Regions from separate parts of the Peribacillus sp. S4 genome, predicted to be linked through region 3. Evidence: riboswitches for the same ligand, from Rfam matches in the RefSeq annotation. Region 3 holds a riboswitch; each other region holds the start of a gene.

Region 1 (6,208 bases), 1.1 Mb from region 3:
AGAGCTTTTATAATCAATGCTGTATATTCAATTTACCATGACTTTTGCTAGCTGCCGGGGCCACGCCGTTAATCACGAAACTGAAAACGCTGCCAATTGTAAGAGTGAACAAAGGCAGCGTCCCATCCTTATTGAAGAAAATCAACAAATTTAGACACCCCTATTTTATTAAAACGCTTGTTTTTCCTGACTAGCCATAAATTTCTTGCCATATTTATTCTGTATATATCCACTTCCCGCAAAAAGCCTTGCTCCAATTCTCTTGCCACTGTCAACCTTGGCAAAATGCTGATTCCAAGTCCGGCTTCAACCGCACTTTTTATCGCTTGTGTACTGCCAATCTCCATGTAGCTTTCAATTTTTTCTAAAACCCCATACTCCCTTAGCATATTTTCTACGATAAGCCGTGTTCCGGAAATGGATTCACGCCAAATCATCCTTTCATTTCCCAATTCCTCTAGCTGAATTTCTTTTCTGTCTTTCCATGGGTGGTCGGATGGACATACCAATATCAATTCGTCTTCGGCGAACTTGTCTACAATAAAATCGGTGTTTTCCACAAGTCCTTCCACCAAGGCCAAATCAATGACATCGTTTGAAAGATCCTCCAGAACCCGGGGCGTATTTTTTATCGTCAATGTCACTTTTATTTCTGGCTGTTGTTTTTTGAATCTCCCAAGCAAGCTAGGCAATAAATACTCACCGATAGTCAAGGAAGCCCCTACTATGAGATTTGCATTGTACTTCCCCGTCGATTGCTGAATCACTTCTTTTGAATGGTTGAAGTCATTTACTATGGCTTTTGCAAAAGGATATAACAGCTTTCCTGCTTCTGTAACTCTAAGCCTTCCTTCCTCACGGTCGAATAACAAAGTGTTATAATAATTTTCCAGTTGATGGATCTGCCGTGTTACAGCGGGCTGAGATAAGAAACTTAACCTCGCTGCCTGGCTTATACTTCCTTCATCCACCACTAAACAAAACATTTTCAGATTTTCCAATTTCAAGAAAACGACCTCCATGTTTTTAGATAGTTTATTAAAATGATAGCATCATTAGGTAAATGGTGAAATGAAAATAGTGAGATACATTCTAAGGCTATTCAATTTTTGGCGGCATTCTAATAAAACGGATAAATCTTCTGGGTATAACGTTTTGTTATACCCGATGATTTTGTTGCAATTTACCCAGCCCTTTTTCTTTGATATGTTAATGATAAGAATTAAACAATGCATGCAAAGGAAGTGACTGATGTCAATGAAAGGACAATGGAAAACTCTATTCCAATTATTTTGGACCTTTTTTAAAATAGCACCTGTCACATTCGGAGGCGGGTTTGCGATGATCCCTTTAATCGAAAATGAAGTGGTCGAAAAGAGAAAATGGATGAAAAGCGAAGAAGTTACTGATGTTTTTGCTTTATCTCAGTCCGTACCGGGAGCTGTCGCCATCAACTCCGCCACCTTTATCGGCCATCGAATTGCCGGAATGAAGGGGGCAATGGCAGCCATGATCGGTGTTTCATTACCTACCTTTTTAATTGTTCTGCTCCTGGGCATTGTTTATTTTTTCATTCAGGATAATCCGAAGGTAGAATCCGCATTCATATCGATCAGAGCTTCCATAGTAGCCATCATCGCCTATGCGGCTATCAAGATAGGAAAAACCGCAGTTGTTGACAAATCAACTTTCTGTATTTTAATAGCAGGAATTCCCGTCCTCTTCTTTCTTCACCCTGTGATGGTTATAATAGCAGGAGCTCTAGCCGGTATTGTGACCATCTCCATTAAGAGAAAATTAGGTTACGATGTCAAGATGGACAAAAAAGATAGGAAAATAGAAGAAAATGATTTCGAACCTTTCATGGGTGCTGGCATATAGGTAACACAAAATAGGGACTAACTAATTTTCAAGAAAGCATGTGATGGAATGATGGAATTGTGGGAGTTGTTTAGCACCTTCTTTATTATCGGCTTTGTATCTTTCGGAGGCGGATACGCCATGATTCCCGTAATAGAATCGGAAGTCTCACAGCATGGATGGATGACAACGCAGGAATTCACCGATATAATCGCCATTTCCGGGATGTCCCCAGGACCTGTCACCGCCAATAGTGCCATTCTCGTTGGCTATTCCACTGCTGGGTTAGCAGGAGCCATATCATCTGCTCTAGGAATCTTGCTTCCTGCCATTATAATCGTAACCGTTATAGCCACATTTTTCAGCAAATTGAATCATTATCCAGTTGTTCAATCCATGTTTTATGGATTAAGGCCCATTGTCACTAGTTTGATCATCTTTGCAGCGATCAGTTTAGCACTTTCCAATCATATGATAGCCGTGAACTTTTCATGGCATACGATAAGCTTATTACTCGTTTTTGGTTTATCGTTATTTGCCCTAATGAAATTACGCTGGCATCCAGCCTATGTAATTATTCTTTCCGGTTTAGTTGGTGTTGTCCTCTATTCATGACAGGTGTCTCACACACAACCATCATTAATTTGGACCGGAATTAAGCAGAAAAATTGAAAAGTGTGAGAAAACTTTATTATGTTTATGTATTTACCATACAGAAAACACCCTGCATCCAATGATTCAGGGTGTTTTATTATTATATTCTCTTTTTAAGAGGTACGTTTCTTCATTTCATCATTTCCCGGCTGAAACCGTGGAAAACCAATCAGGATGGCAATGATGCCACAAAGTCCAATCAGGATTGGGTAATATGAATACGGCAAGATGCTTAACGGAGAAATTTTTGCTACCCCTGCTGCAACAAGCAGTTGTGCTCCATATGGGATCAACCCTTGGATACAACATGCAAAAATGTCAAGGACGCTCGCCGATTTCCGCGGATCAATCCCATACTTTTCAGAAATATTTTTGGCAAGTGGCCCGGCAATAATAATCGAAATCGTGTTATTTGCCGTTGAAAGGTTCGTTAAACCAACAAGCCCCGCAATGCTGAATTCCGCCCCTTTTTTCGATTTGCTATTTCGTGTCACTAGGTGGAGTAGATAATCGATGCCACCATTATGTTTGATTACGGCTACCATACCTGCAATTAAAAGGGCAAGGAAGGAGATTTCATACATTCCCGCCATTCCTTCTCCAACTTTTTGAATGACACCCAACGGTTGATAACTACCATCTGCCAAGCCGATGATTCCTGCAAATACGATTCCGATGGAAAGGACCAAGAACACATTGACTCCTGCCAATGCAGTGACCAATACGCAAAGATACGGAAGAATCTTCACCCAATCATAAGACTGTTGGGAAATGTCAGCCTGTTCACCCATCGTTAAAATTCCTAGGATGGCACATGTGATGATGGCTGCAGGTAAAACGATGAAAAAATTCACTTTAAACTTATCCTTCATTTTCGTTCCCTGAGTTCGAACAGCAGCGATTGTCGTATCTGAAATGAATGAAAGGTTATCCCCAAACATCGCACCACCAATAACGGCTGCCATTGAAAGGGCAAGTGAAATATCAGTTTGTTCACTAATCCCTACCCCGATAGGTGCCAGGGCAACTATCGTTCCCATGCTTGTCCCCATGGATAGAGAAATAAAACAAGCGATGATGAAAATCCCCACCATTAATAGATTTTGGGGGAAAACAGCTAAGGCAAGATTCACGGTTGATTCAACTGCCCCCATGCCATTGGCAACTTCGGCAAAAGCGCCGGCCAAAAGGAAAATGATAACCATTAACATAATATTGGCGTCCCCGGCACCTTTACAGAAGATATCAACCTTTTCATTGAATGTCTCTTTCCGATTCATCGCCAATGCAGCTGCCGATGCAATGGAAATCGCTACAATCACCGGAAATGAATAAAAATCTTTAGTGATGATTCCGGATCCAATAAATAAAATTAAAAATACGACAAATGGGATCAATGCCCATGGATTCCCTTTATTGTTTGCACTCATGATGTACACCTCTTTTTATTTTTCCCGCGACATGTGTCACAGCTCTTATTCTATTAACAGTTTTCGCAAATAACTCCAATTTGAACCTACCTGATTTTCCAGTCATGGAGCTGTAGCAAAAAACTGGCATAAAAAAAGACCCCTTCTATTTAATAACAAGAAGAGGTCTTTTAATTTATAAAAAACACCCTCCTTATCTTTCAGGCGAAAATCAGCCTGCTGGATTTGGCACAGCACTCCATTTAAGTCCGCTGCCGAGACATCTTCGGGCCAGTCCCTCCGTCTCTCTTGATAAGAAGATTACATTATATAATTATTTAAAAATTACGATGCCTGCCAGAAAAGTACCACGCTGGAAACTTGCCTGAGTTCGTGACATCGAAAGTCGTTTTGAAAAGCAAATATAACAGTACAGCATTTTGTCTATTTTCGCAAGGGTTAATTTTTAAAGTGTTTCACATGCACTCCTTACTGTTTATAAAGAGATCTAAGTTGATTGGAGCGGGTGTGCGAGACTCCTGGGGGAAAAGCGAGTGCCTTGAGGCGACGTCAAATTGTAAAAACCATAAAAAAAATGCAGAAAAACTCGATTTTCATCGAGTTGTCTACATTCTGAGAGGTCTAATGACCTCTCAGCAAATTTGTTGGATTAGGTTAGGTGAATTATTTTTAGTCGAGTTCACATCATTCGATACTTCAAATGCTTCCATCTGTTCCGAATCGAATGATTTTAAATACTGTTGCAGATATGCAGGATCATTAATGGAAGGATTCAACCAATCTTTTTCATCTTCTGGTTTTAGGATGACAGGCATGCGGTCATGAATGCTGGTCATTAGCTCATTTGGCACAGTTGTTATAACAGAGCACGAATAGATGCTGATGCCTTCAGGAGATTTCCAGGATTCCCAGAGACCGGCCATTCCAAATGGAGCATGATTCTTCAGTTTTATCCGCATCGGTATTTTTCTTTCTGGTGTCTTCTTCCATTCATAAAAAGAGTCAGCGATTATCAAGCATCTCTTCTTCTTATACGCATTCCTGAAGCTTGCTTTCTCAGCAATGGTTTCCGCTCTGGCATTGATCATTTTGTAGCCCGCTTTTTCGTCTTTTGCCCAGAAAGGAATGAGTCCCCACCGAAGATATCCAATCCGGTTCCTTACCCCGTCATTAATGACGGAGAGCACGGATTGGGAGGGAGCAATATTGTAGCTGAATTGGTATTCCTCATCAAATGACCCTTGGATATCAAACCGTTCTTTTATTTCTTCTATGTCAGTGAAAAGAGTGAAACGTCCACACATAATATCGCCACCGTATTAAGATTTATTACAGTGTATCAAATGGAATGGGCAGGCACAAATCAGCTTTCTAAAATCCTGATATCAGTAAATGGTTGATTAAATAATTCGCTGGAAATCAAAAGAGTGCCAAGGACTTCTCTTTCATCTTCAGCTTTAATGATTTCCGACAAAATTAAGGTACTGCCATTCCTGACCGTTACTTTATATTCATTCATGGAATCCCTCCTCAAAAGGCTAGATGGTTGTTATTATAAACCAAAAACCCATAAGTATCAGTATTGAACTTAGCAGAGGCATGGAAAATCCACATGCCTTTATACTTTAAAAATGGTTAGTCGAACGAAGCAATGCCAAGGACCATGAATCCTTGTGAAGGAGGCGCAAAAAACTGTCCATGAATGATTCATGGACAGTCTGGGGGCTTTAAAGGTTTTTCGCATCAATATTGAAGATAACATTAAGGAAAGCCCCAACAGTCGATACGAAAAGAAACGCTCTTTCTGGGAAGACCGAATTGGAGTTGCCGCCATCCCATGTCCATTATTTAAAATGCAGCAAAACCTCATTTATTAAATGCCCTGCCAATGTAACGGTCTTATTATTTTCGTCCAATGAAGGGTTCACTTCAGAGATATCAAATGAGAGGATCTTTTCATTCGATACGATATGCCTAATAATGGCACGGACCAATTTCGGATCCAGTCCAAACGGCGATGGTGCACTTACCCCAGGTGCGTAGGCTGAATCAATAACATCCGTACATAATGTAAGCATGATATAGTCATTTTCCTTAGCGAATTCATTTATCCTCCGCTTCGTTTCATCCATTTCGTATAATGACAAATCTTCTTCCAATATGTAGTCGACATTACTCCTCTCTGCAGTTTCAAACAGTGCCTTCGTATTCCCCTGCTTCTGAATTCCGACACATAAATAGCCACAACTTTGATCTTCGTCCAA
Region 2 (6,208 bases), 1.6 Mb from region 3:
TGCAGGAATGGAAAGAAGAAGAGTGTAAGCTTGCTGTTGAAAATGGGGAAACTTTTTGCTTATATTTATATACACCTTTATGCGGAACCTGTCAGGTGGCCTCCAAGATGCTGACGATATCCTTGGAGCTTTTCCCCGAATTGAAGGCAGGCAAAATGAATATGAACTATATCCAAGCAATTGCCGAATCATATGAAATCGAAAGTGTTCCTTGCTTATTGCTTTTCAAAGAAGGGCAGCTGCACAAAAAAATATATGCCTTTCAATCCGTTCCTAATTTGTACGGATTGCTTAAGGAAATCAGTTAGGAAACCAATCAGAACCGCGGTTGGTTTTCTTTGTTGCTGACATTTGAATGAGAGCAGGAAATAAACAAAGAATATTCTAACAATTCATTGACTGATTTAATCTAAAATGCTATATTTTGAATTAAGTAATGGCAGAATTTAATAGTTCTTATCAAGAGTGGCGGAGGGACTGGCCCGACGAAGCCCGGCAACCGGTATAAATTTTTATATACGGTGCTAATTCCAGCAGAGTGTTGGCTCTGGTAGATGAGGTGTGTTCTTGAAACCTCTTCTTATAGAAGTGGTTTTTTTGTTTATAAAAAGCCAGATTTCATATAAATCCAACTAAATCCATAGAAAAAAGGTGAAATTATATGTCAGAGAAAAAGTTGCGTTTCGAAACATTGAGTGTTCATGGCGGTCTGCAAGCTGATGAAACAGGTGTCCGTGCCGTTCCTATCTACCAAAGCAATGCATACTTGTTCAAGGACACCGACCATGCAGCAAATTTATTTGGCCTGAAGGAGAATGGCTATATATATTCACGGCTTCATAATCCCACGGTCAGCGTTTTTGAGGAAAGAATGGCCTTATTGGAAGGCGGTATCGGCGGATTGGCAACGGCAAGCGGAATGGCTGCCATCTCACTTTCAATCCTGAATATTGCTGCTGCAGGGGATGAGATTGTTTCAGCCTCTACATTATATGGCGGTACGTATAACCTTTTCGAAAACACTCTTCCTAAATATGGGATCAAAGTGAAGTTCGTTTCTCCCGATGACCCTGAGAATTTCAAAAGGGCGATTACACCAAGAACTAAAGCCATTTTTGCTGAAACGATCGGAAATCCAAGTTTGAGGGTGCTCGATATTGAAGCGGTAGCGGAAATCGCCCACGAAGCCGGCATACCTTTAATCATTGATAATACCTTCGCGACACCGTATCTTTGCAGACCAATTGATTTTGGAGCGGATATTGTCATCCATTCCGCTACAAAATGGCTTCTTGGAAATGGAACGACGCTAGGCGGTGTCATCGTGGATGGAGGGAAATTCGATTGGAACTCGCCGAACTATCCTGGCTTCACGGAGCCTGACCCAAGTTACGACGGTCTGGTATACGCCGAGGCAGTTGGCCCTGCCGCATTCATAACGAAAGCCCGGGTCCAGTTACTACGTGATTTGGGCCCTGCGCTAAGTGCCCAAAGTGCATTCCAGTTTACGCTTGGACTTGAAACGCTGCATGTAAGGATGAAAGAGCATCTATCAAACACCAAGTCTGTCATCCAATATTTAAAAAACCATCCTGCCGTGACCTGGGTTTCACATCCTGGTGATGAGGATCATCCCGATAAAGCCCTTGCGGATAAATATTTGCCAAAGGGAGCTGGAGCTGTCGTGACATTTGGGATTCAAGGTAATCGCGAAGCTGGGGCAAAACTTATCAATTCGGTGGAATTATGGTCCCATGTGGCGAATGTAGGGGATGCGAAGAGCTTGATCATCCACCCAGCAAGTACGACCCATCAACAATTGAATGAGGCGGGTCTTGCGAAAGCGGGTGTAGGTGCCGATCAAGTCCGTTTATCGATTGGGATTGAAAATGTAGACGACTTAATAGAAGATTTGGAGCAGGCAATTGAAAAGGCGACGAAAATCGTCTCCTTGACTTCCAAAACGCTTTAAGCAAAGTTCCTGTTCATTCTTGTACTAGAAATAATATACATTGCGCTCCTTTTTTATCTATGATAAAATTTCTCCATACTAAAGAACTTAATGATGTACAAATATTCTATATATTAGCTCTTATCAAGAGAGGTGGAGGGATGTGCCCGATGAAACCCGGCAACCGACAAGGAGATTTCCTTGGAAAGGTGCCAATTCACACAAAGTTTAATCACTTTGGAAGATGAGAGGAAGGCCTGTTTCTTCACCTGCCTTTCTGCTCATGCAGAAAGGTTTTTTCTATTTTAATTGGGAAAACTTTTACATGATAGGAGAAACAGACTAATAATGTAGAGAAATCAACTAAGTTCATAGGTTTTATTGGATAAAAGAGGTGAGGGTTAATGATTACATTGACGAAAGTCAGTAAGCTGTTCCGAACAGGAAAAGGAAACAGTGAGACGATCAAGGCTGTAAATAATGTGAATGTTGAAATAAATAAAGGCGAGATTTTCGGGATCATCGGTTACAGTGGAGCGGGGAAAAGTACTTTGATCAGAATGCTCAATGGATTGGAAACACCGACAGAGGGATCCGTTGTGGTGGCTGAAAAGGAAATTTCAAAAATTAAAGGGGCTCAGCTCCGTAAGGCCCGTCAAGAAATCAGCATGATTTTCCAGCATTTCAATCTATTATGGTCAAGGACCGTTCAGGAGAATATATCTTTCCCGTTGGAAATTGCAGGTATTTCTAAACCTGAACGCACCAAGCGTGTGAACGAATTGATCAAGTTAGTCGGACTTGAAGGCAGGGAAAAGGCCTATCCTTCGCAATTAAGCGGAGGGCAAAAGCAAAGGGTGGGAATAGCCAGGGCTCTGGCAAATGACCCTAAAGTGCTGCTGTGTGATGAAGCGACTTCTGCATTGGATCCGCAGACTACCGACTCCATACTCGAATTGCTTGTTGACATCAATCAGCGTTTGGGATTGACGATCGTCTTGATTACGCATGAAATGCATGTAATACGTAAAATCTGCCATCGCGTCGCCGTGATGGAAAGCGGGCAGGTTGTTGAACAGGGTCCTGTCCTGGATGTCTTCAAGAATCCTAAAGAACAAATGACGAAGCGTTTCGTGCAACAGGTAACGGAACCGGAAGAAACGAAAGAAACGATGGACCATTTGCTCGAACGCTATCCAGCAGGCAAAGTGATTCAATTGACCTTTGTAGGTGATCATGCAGAAAGCCCATTGATCACCAAGCTTGTACGTAACTTCGAGTTGGATGTCAATATCGTTCAAGGTAAGATATCCCAAACAAGAAGCGGTTCATATGGAACATTGTTTATCCATCTAGATGGCAAAGAGGATGAAATGCTCCGCGCAATCGAATTCATTAGAGCACAGCAGGTAGGCGTGGAGGTGATTACTCATGCTTGAAGAATTATTGCCGAATGTTGATTGGGAAGACATCATTGAAGCTACGAAAGAAACGCTTTACATGACAAGCGTCTCTGTAGTGGCAACCTTTTTTATAGGCATAATACTAGGATTGATCCTTTTCCTGACAGGAAAGGGTAATATGTGGCAAAACCGGGCTGTTAACGGAGTCATGAGTGCTGTCGTCAATATATTCCGTTCCATTCCATTTCTTATTTTGATCGTGCTGCTCATTCCTTTCACTAAAGCGCTTGTCGGTTCCATGATCGGTGAGAATGCTGCACTGCCGGCACTTATTATCGGTGCTGCCCCATTTTATGCGCGTATGGTTGAAATCGGCCTTCGTGAAATCGATAAAGGTGTAATTGAAGCCGCTAAATCGATGGGGGCAAAAACGAGCACGATCATTTGGAAGGTCCTTCTTCCAGAGTCGATGCCTGCCCTTATTTCCGGGATTACGGTAACATCGATTGCATTGGTTGGATATACCGCAATGGCCGGGGTCATCGGCGCTGGGGGGCTTGGTAATCTAGCCTATTTGGACGGCTATCAAAGAAATCAAAATGACGTTACGCTTGTAGCGACAATCGTTATTCTAATTATCGTCTTCATAATTCAAATTATTGGAGATGTGATTACATCTAAATTGGACAAAAGATAAAGGGAGATGAATAGGATGAAAAAGTTTTTAGGATTTGCATTAATCTTAGTGTTATCTATCGCTTTGGCTGCTTGTGGAAGTGAAAAGGATAAAAGCGGCAGCGATACGGATAAAGAATCGAAGAAATTAGTTGTAGGAGCATCCAATGTTCCTCATGCAGAAATCCTTGAGGAAGCTAAACCGCTTCTTAAAGAAAAAGGAATCGATTTGGAAATTGAAACGTTCCAGGACTATGTTTTACCGAATAAGGCGTTGAATGATAAGGAATTGGATGCTAACTACTTTCAACACATTCCATATTTAGAGGGGCAAATTAAAGAAAATGGATATGACTTCGTCAATGCTGGCGGAATCCATATCGAGCCGATTGCTCTATATTCACAAAAATATAAAAGCATTGATAAACTTCCGGAAGGCGCAACAATTATTATGAGCAGCTCTGTTGCTGATCATGGACGCGCTTTATCCCTTTTGGAAAAGAATGGCCTGATCACTTTGAAAGAAGGCATCGATAAAACGACGGCTACAACGAAAGACATCGTTGAAAATAAGAAAAACCTTAAATTCGATGCAGATTATGAAGCGGCCCTGCTTCCTAAAATTTATGAGAGCGGCGAAGGCGATGCAGTCTTGATCAACTCCAACTATGCAATTGACGCCGGTTTGAATCCGCTTGAAGATTCAATTGCGATTGAAGATTCCGAATCACCTTATGTGAATGTCATTGCCGTAAACAAAGGTGACGAAAATAAAGAAGCAATCAAAGCGCTTGTAGAAGTATTGCATTCTAAAAAAATTCAAGATTTCATTCTTAAAGAATACAAAGGTGCAGTTGTACCGGCGGATAAATAATTCGAGAATGGCGACCTGATTTTATTCAGGTCGCAGTTTAAAAAGGTTTCGGAATGGTCTCATTTTGAAACCTTTTTTTTTATTGGATTTAAAATCATAATAGCCCTCTACATTTGTTATTGAGTGCCGATGGGCAGGGATAACAACCAAAACGCTCATATTACACATAGCCATGGTTGCGGAATCTGCGTCAACAGCTTCAGGTTTTATTCATGTATGCTTCAGCAGACAGTAACGGATTTGTGTTGGGACGATAATAACACCCGGAAATACTCGATTAAGAGCCTCTGATTGAACAAATGATTAATAAAGCTGCCGAACTTAGAGAAGTGAAGCACTTTATCACGGAAATCCTAACCGGCATTGAACGGAATATAGAATGTAGGTGAAAGTGATTCTATCTGATTGTGTAGTCTTAGTGGATTGGAACGGAAGATACGAGACTCCTGCGGGAAAAGCGAGTCAAGGGGAGACACCGCAGGCGCAAAAGCGCCGAGGAGGCTTCCGGACCGCCCGCGGAAAGCGAGTGCCTGAAGTGGAAAGTAACGTTCAAATTTGGAAAACCTAAAAATCTAAAAAACTGTATACAAACTAAAAATTATGAGCGACGCACTATGTAAAAGCTGAACGGACAAACCAGCTCGCTATAATGATGATCCAGGTTGTTTCAGTCTGCGGCTTAATTTTAATTCCTTTCATGTTTAATCAGGAAAGGAAAGGGTATAGAGATAATGAAGGTGAAAAAATGATACACAAATTTGAAAGGATGGTTCACTATCAATACTCTGGATTTAAATGTAACAAGCGAAATGGAAAAGGCGATGCAGTCTTCACATGGGATTGGCTACAGTGAGTACAGTAGAGACTTAGACCTCCGTATCGAGGTTGAGAAAGAACGGGATAGGGAACATGTAAAGTGCAACAAAATGGTCCAGGACCTACAACGCAAAATTCACGGCTAAGCATATAAAAGAGTTCTTTAAAAGATCGGTCTGTAGAGGTAAAATGGAAAGTGGTCCATAAAATAAGGGTTTCCTTATTGGATAAACTTACATAATACCTGACAGTCCGATTTTTTTCTTTTTAAGCGGAACGTTCATACCTTGCAATCGAATCCTTTGAACATATAGTAATAAGGACGAAGATTTGCCGAATAATAAGATAATTTTAACAAAAGCTAAAATAAGTATGAATATGCAGTAAACAGGCCATATCTGTTAGTATTGTAAGAATCGGACAGGTTTTTAACATGGCCGAAGTGGAAACCTCTATCTATTTAGTTGATTCCAAATTGGATTTGTTATA
Region 3 (6,208 bases):
AAGCTCCTTTCGCTTAGCAAGACCACAGGCTGTATTCCCTTTGTTTTTGGAGAGAATGTAATCAATTGGGATGAGGAGACAATCAAAGGCTATGTATTTGATAAAGATGACTGGAACATTTATGAATTTCCTTTTCCTAATGTCATCTATGACCGGCTACCAAATCGGTTGACGGAAAACCGTGAAGGACCTAAAGAAGTGAAGCAGAAATTCCAAAAAATATATACCATACCATGGTATAACCCCGGATTTTTCAATAAATGGGATGTAAATGAAAGGTTATGTGCAGATGAGCGGGCACTGCCTTATTTGCCGGAAACGTATCCATTTCAATCCATATCCGTGGTGGAAACCCTTCTTTCCCATTACCGTCAAGTTTATATAAAGCCCATTCACGGCAGCCTCGGTCTAGGGATTCACCAAATTCTTTATGATAAGCATGAGAATGTTTATTATTGCCGCTATACAAACGAAGCAAAAGAAAATAAACTGCAACGGTTTTCAACATTGGAATCCATCGTTAAACACATTTTTCACGACCGCCCGCTCGAGAATCTGATCGTGCAGCAGGGCATCCCATTAATTCGATCTGAAAAACGTCCAGTGGATTTTCGGGTCCATACGAACAAGGACAGTAATGGAAAATGGCAGGTGACCGCGATTGCCGCAAAAATCGCCGGCGCCGGCAGCGTCACGACCCATATTAAAAGCGGGGGTGTCATCAAAACGGTTGCCGAACTGTTTGGAGATGACGATGAGGCGACAGAAGTCGAACGAAAGCTTTCGGAAGCCGCACTGATTTTAAGTGACAGTATAGAAAAGAACTTGGACGGCATCATCGCAGAAATAGGATTCGATTTTGGATTGGATAAAAAAGGGCAGGTTTGGATGTTTGAAGCCAATTCCAAGCCTGGACGTTCCATATTTTCCCATCCAAAACTCAAGGATTTCGAATTGCTGACCAGAAAGCTAAGCCTTGATTATGCCATTTATCTTACGGAACAGACAATTACAAAATCAATCAGAGTGCCGCAATGAACATTTTTTATGATATCCCCACTGAAAATTGGCACCACACTCATGAGAATGCGGAACTTTTCGCCGGCTCTGCCGAAGAAGAAATCAGCTATAAAAAGAACCATTCGAATCAACCTCTAATTCCAATCACAATATTTCCGGGTAACCGGATGCTTACCGTCGGAATTTTAACTGTTTCCAATCCCAAAAAGGAATCAGGTTTGGGTGGAAACCTGACCCTTTTTCGGGACTTATTATTATATTTATTGAAACATGGAATATTGGCGTATGTATTCACAGGAAATGCCCTTCATTCCGAGTCGATGAAAGGGTATCTTTTTTCCTCCATTTCAAACAAGTGGATTGAATGTAAAGTGCCCTTCCCTGACATCGTCTATAACCGTGTCCCCTGGAGGAGCTATGAGGCGTCAGAGGAATTCCAACATCTTATCACACATTTTAAAGATAACCGAATGACTCTATTCAACCCCTGTTTTATAGATAAATATGTGATGTTCGAAGCATTAACTGAAGATGGATCCCTCACCAACCACCTTCCGCCCACCATAGTCTTACGAAACAGCGGTTGCCTTGATTCTTTCCTGGAGACATACAGGCATATATACCTTAAGCCATGCAAAGGAAGCCAAGGGAAGGGCATTTATACCATTATCAAAAATGATGATGATACCCTATTGTTCAATAGCTTAAAGCATAGTGAGTCCTTCCCTGATTTTCCTTCCTTCTGGGATACAAAAAAAAGGGATTTATTAAAAAGGAGCTATCTTGCTCAACAGGCGATCATACCAAAAAAACTCTTTGGGCATCGTTATGATTACCGGATTCTCGTCCATTATGAAAAAGGTTTTTATAAAGTGACCGGCAAAGCGGTAAGGATGTCGCAAACCCAGGAAATCACCACCCACACTCCCCGAGGCGGAAAGCTTTTTCCTTATCAGGACCTTAAATCAAAAAACCTGGATCTGAAATTAGCGAATGTCGCCCAAAAATGCGGAGAGATACTTTCAAAAAAGATCGGATTTCTCGGTGAGTTTTCCATTGATATAGGGGAAGACGAATCGGGCTTGCTTTTCATATACGAAGTGAACTCAAAGCCGATGCAATTCGATGAAGAAGAAATTGAAACAAACAGGCTTTTGCATTTAAAAAATCTTTTCATTGAATTAACTTTTCCCAACCTGAAAAGAAAATAACACCTCCAGCTGCCGTTTTCCATTATAATCGAATGAGAAACAGTATATATGGAGGTAATACATATGATCACTCATTTTCAATGGGAGCCATTGCATAAGAATCTGCCTGGATGGAAAATTTCCTTTTATTTCAACAAGCAGGCAGTCAAAGCCTTGTATCATAAAGATGGATCCATCGAGTGGACAGCCAATCCGCCTTCCGAAACAGATGAAACCCAACTCAAAAGCATGATACATGATTTAATGATCTTCCATGTTTATGAATGAAACCCCTTTACATTCATGAAATCGCTAAACAGAATAAAAAAAACTCCTTTGCCTAAAACTAAAGAAAAGGCTAGGAGGGATTTCTTTTGGATAAAGAAAAAATGACATTTTTGAAGGATACCGAATATGATGGCAAGGACTCCGTTTACCTGGATATCGACCGTATCATCAATGAAGGAATGGCGGGAGGAAATGTGTATGAAGTCGCTAACCTTCAGAACATCGAAGAAGCACATGATTTTTATGATGAAACAGATCCCAATGTCAATAAATGAATAAGGTGGGCTCTCTTATGGAGAGCTCTCTTTTATATCAGTCAGACCGTTAAACGGATAGCAATCAAATAGTCCCATTCTCCCTCGCACTTAAAATATTTTCGTTTAATATCGATGTAATGATATGCTCTGAATCCCATTCATGCCCAGATATCTCGATAAGGGGATAGCGATTCGGTAAAACGACCTGCTGGATTTCATGAACGGTCAGCCCTTGAGAATGCAAGCGTAAAATTTCCCCTTGGAGGTTTTCCAGATAATCCAGTTTTTTTCGAAACATCTCCTTCCCATCAGGGACATGCCCAGCATGACAGCAAAACACTTCCCCGAAGTCATATTGAAGCAATCTTTTTATCGAATCGATGATTACCGGGACGGACTCTTCCCGTAAAACAAGCTTTGTTTTTGGGGTTACGAAAAGGTCTCCTGAAAAGAGCACGCCATTATTGTGATTCAAATACACCATATGGTCCTTTGCATGACCTGGGGTAAAAATCGGCTCCCACGTTTCGGTACGGGAATGAATGCCCTTCCCTAGCGGCTCAGCTTTAAAGGCGTCTCTCTTTCCCCAGAAAATTTTGCGATATTCAGGATATTCAGCATCCTTTGCACAAACCTCAACCGACATCGGGTGAATGAAAAGAGGGACCTTTTTATGTTCCTGTATCCAGGCAGCACCCCCCGTATGGTCTTCATGATAGTGAGTCAGGGCCACTGAGTCGAAGTCTGCGGATTCATAGAATGGAATAAGCTCTTCCAATAAAATCTGTGCGCCAGTATCTATCAATAGGCCATCCGTTAAAAAGACATACACACTCATCCCCGCCTTGTTCCCGCCAGGAGTCCCATGCACGCAAACCACATCATTTATCGTCTTGATCTCTATCATTCGGTTTCCTCCCCATCATTGTATAAATATAGTTTCATCTTCCTTTTTTTAACTTTACTATAATAACTGTAGTACCACTTTACCTTTTTGACAAGGAAATATTGGAATGAATAGCCTCGATGAAAATGCTGGATTATTGCATAATAGCCCATTTTCCATGAATCGTTTTAACGGACTGTACCAGATTTAATGACAAAAAAATAAAAGAAACGATTGACAATGCCGGATTTTACAAATAATATAGATTATATTACAAAACTTGAAATATTCTAAAATAATAATTTACTTATCAAGAGTGACGGAGGGATCAGGCCCTGTGATGTCCGGCAACCGCCCTTAGGGAACGGTGCCAATTCCTGCAGAATGATTGCATTCTGAAAGATAAGCCGAGATATGATTTCGCTGCCTCTTTCTGAATGATAGAGGCAGCTTTTTTAATGTTTAAGGGGGAAAGCTCATGATTGAAATCCGTTCAGTCCGAAAGGAATACGTCTCGAAGAAAAACCGAGTTATCGGAGTGGATAACGTAACTTTAACCATTCAAACTGGTGAAATATATGGAATTGTCGGCTACAGCGGAGCTGGAAAAAGCTCATTGCTCCGCTGCTTGAATTTGCTTGAACGTCCGACAGGTGGAAATATCATTATCGACGGCATTGATTTAACCTCTTTATCTAGCAAAGAGCTTCGTAAACAACGGCAAAAAATCGGAATGATATTCCAGCACTTTTCCCTGGTCAGTTCAAAAACCGTTTATGAAAATGTCGCTTTCGCCTTAAGGGCCGCGCATCGATCGAAGGACGCGACTAAGTTACGTGTATTGGAATTGTTGGAAATAGTAGGGCTCAGCGATAAGAAAGATGTCTATCCTGCACAGCTTAGCGGTGGACAGAAGCAACGGGTCGGCATAGCTCGCGCGTTAGCAAATGAACCCACTGTACTATTATGTGATGAAGCGACTTCAGCCCTTGATCCAACAACTACAAAAGCGATTTTACAGTTATTGAAAAAGATAAGCAGTGAGCTTGGTATCACCATCGTGTTGATTACACATGAAATGGAAGTGGTCAAAGAACTATGCCACCGAGTCGCCGTGATGCAGGATGGCCGGGTAATTGAAGAAGGACCCGTTTATGAAATATTTTCACAGCCCAAACAGGAGTTAACGAAGCAATTCATTAGCAGTGTACTGGATTTCGAACTCCCTTCGCACTTGATTGAAGAAAGTGAAGGTACGATTATTAAGATCCAATTCGAAGGGCAAACCGCCGGTGAATCGATTCTTTCGGATACTCTCCAATCCCATGCAGTAAAGGGAAATATTTTACACGGTAAAATTGAGTATATCCAGGATGTTCCTTTAGGCATTTTAATCATCGAGTTAATTGGCGATGCCGTCCAAATTCATTCGGCATTGGAATATATAAAAGATCGTTCCAGTTCTGTGGAGGTGTTAAAACATGTCACTGCTTAATCCCATCGTCAATATTTTACCTGATCTTAATAAAGCCTTTCTTGAAACGATTTATATGGTTGGCGTTTCTCTTGCAGTAGCCCTGCTGATCGGTTTACCGCTTGGAGTATTGCTATTTTCAACAACCAGGAATTTATTTTTTGAAAATGGCATCGTGAATCGATCTCTCGGTTTCGCAGTCAATATTGTCCGTTCAATCCCGTTCATCATTCTTTTGGTCGCCCTCCTTCCTTTAACGGACCTACTTACAGGATCGACGATAGGGCCAAGAGCAGCTTCTGTTTCCCTGTCCGTATCCGCAATCCCTTTTTTTGCAAGGATTGTTGAAACGGCATTACGTGAAATAGACAGAGGAGTGATTGAAGCTGCAATTGCCGTAGGTGCCACTCCATGGATGATCATTAAGGATGTACTTCTTCCAGAGGCAAAACCGGGAATCATTCAAGGACTGACATTAACGACCATATCGCTAATCGGTTACTCAGCAATGGCTGGGACAATCGGCGGTGGCGGAATTGGCGACCTGGCCATCCGGTACGGATATTACCGATATGACAACACAGTCATGATCACGACGATCGTCGTGCTGATCTGCCTTGTGCAACTCATTCAAATGGTTGGTGACAAAGTTTCATACATAGTTAACAAGCGATAGGTTCAATCACTTTTTTTAATGACTCAATACATTTCATTACTCAGGAGGAATTTCAAATGAAGAAAATAGCTTCGTTATTATCAGTCTGTGCACTTGCACTCGGCTTGGCAGCTTGCGGGAGCGATGATGCATCCCCAAATACAGAAGACAAAAAAGAATTGAAGATTGGGGCGACTACCGGGCCGTACGCCGATATGGTTAAGGAGGCCATCAAACCAGGTCTGGAAGATCTCGGATACAAAATAGAGATCGTCGAATTCACCGACTATATCCAGCCGAATAAGTCGCTTGGCAACAACTCGATCGACGCCAACCTTTTCCAGCATAAAGTGTACATGGATAACTTCGCTAAAGAAAATGATTTAAAGCTTTCCGACCTTATCATAGTTCCAACAGCGCCAATGGGCATATATTCTA

What was found. Region 3 has a riboswitch for S-adenosylmethionine ahead of ACJ9PY_RS05655 (methionine ABC transporter ATP-binding protein). Riboswitches for the same ligand answer to the same signal wherever they lie in the genome.
Region 1: another riboswitch for S-adenosylmethionine. It lies ahead of ACJ9PY_RS10825 (Na+/H+ antiporter NhaC family protein); the one in region 3 lies ahead of ACJ9PY_RS05655 (methionine ABC transporter ATP-binding protein).
Region 2: another riboswitch for S-adenosylmethionine. It lies ahead of ACJ9PY_RS24855 (methionine ABC transporter ATP-binding protein); the one in region 3 lies ahead of ACJ9PY_RS05655 (methionine ABC transporter ATP-binding protein).

Annotation. Positions count from the first base shown of each region.
Region 1 covers NZ_CP175708.1:2,269,490-2,275,697, reverse strand. Annotated here, with positions in the region: gene ACJ9PY_RS10840 (LysR family transcriptional regulator) at 129-1,007, opposite strand; gene ACJ9PY_RS10835 (chromate transporter) at 1,252-1,881, shown strand; gene ACJ9PY_RS10830 (chromate transporter) at 1,930-2,475, shown strand; gene ACJ9PY_RS10825 (Na+/H+ antiporter NhaC family protein) at 2,628-3,944, opposite strand; SAM riboswitch class I at 4,135-4,242, opposite strand; gene ACJ9PY_RS10820 (SOS response-associated peptidase) at 4,577-5,248, opposite strand; gene ACJ9PY_RS10815 (hypothetical protein) at 5,308-5,463, opposite strand; gene hutG (formimidoylglutamase) at 5,789-6,208, opposite strand, start outside.
Region 2 covers NZ_CP175708.1:5,161,628-5,167,835, reverse strand. Annotated here, with positions in the region: gene ACJ9PY_RS24865 (thioredoxin family protein) at 1-308, shown strand, start outside; SAM riboswitch class I at 454-561, shown strand; gene ACJ9PY_RS24860 (O-acetylhomoserine aminocarboxypropyltransferase/cysteine synthase family protein) at 662-1,972, shown strand; SAM riboswitch class I at 2,090-2,202, shown strand; gene ACJ9PY_RS24855 (methionine ABC transporter ATP-binding protein) at 2,356-3,390, shown strand; gene ACJ9PY_RS24850 (methionine ABC transporter permease) at 3,383-4,051, shown strand; gene ACJ9PY_RS24845 (MetQ/NlpA family ABC transporter substrate-binding protein) at 4,067-4,903, shown strand.
Region 3 covers NZ_CP175708.1:1,184,622-1,190,829, reverse strand. Annotated here, with positions in the region: gene ACJ9PY_RS05680 (YheC/YheD family protein) at 1-1,038, shown strand, start outside; gene ACJ9PY_RS05675 (YheC/YheD family protein) at 1,035-2,231, shown strand; gene ACJ9PY_RS05670 (YheE family protein) at 2,295-2,498, shown strand; gene ACJ9PY_RS05665 (hypothetical protein) at 2,585-2,773, shown strand; gene ACJ9PY_RS05660 (MBL fold metallo-hydrolase) at 2,838-3,662, opposite strand; SAM riboswitch class I at 3,946-4,050, shown strand; gene ACJ9PY_RS05655 (methionine ABC transporter ATP-binding protein) at 4,120-5,136, shown strand; gene ACJ9PY_RS05650 (methionine ABC transporter permease) at 5,123-5,791, shown strand; gene ACJ9PY_RS05645 (MetQ/NlpA family ABC transporter substrate-binding protein) at 5,848-6,208, shown strand, end outside.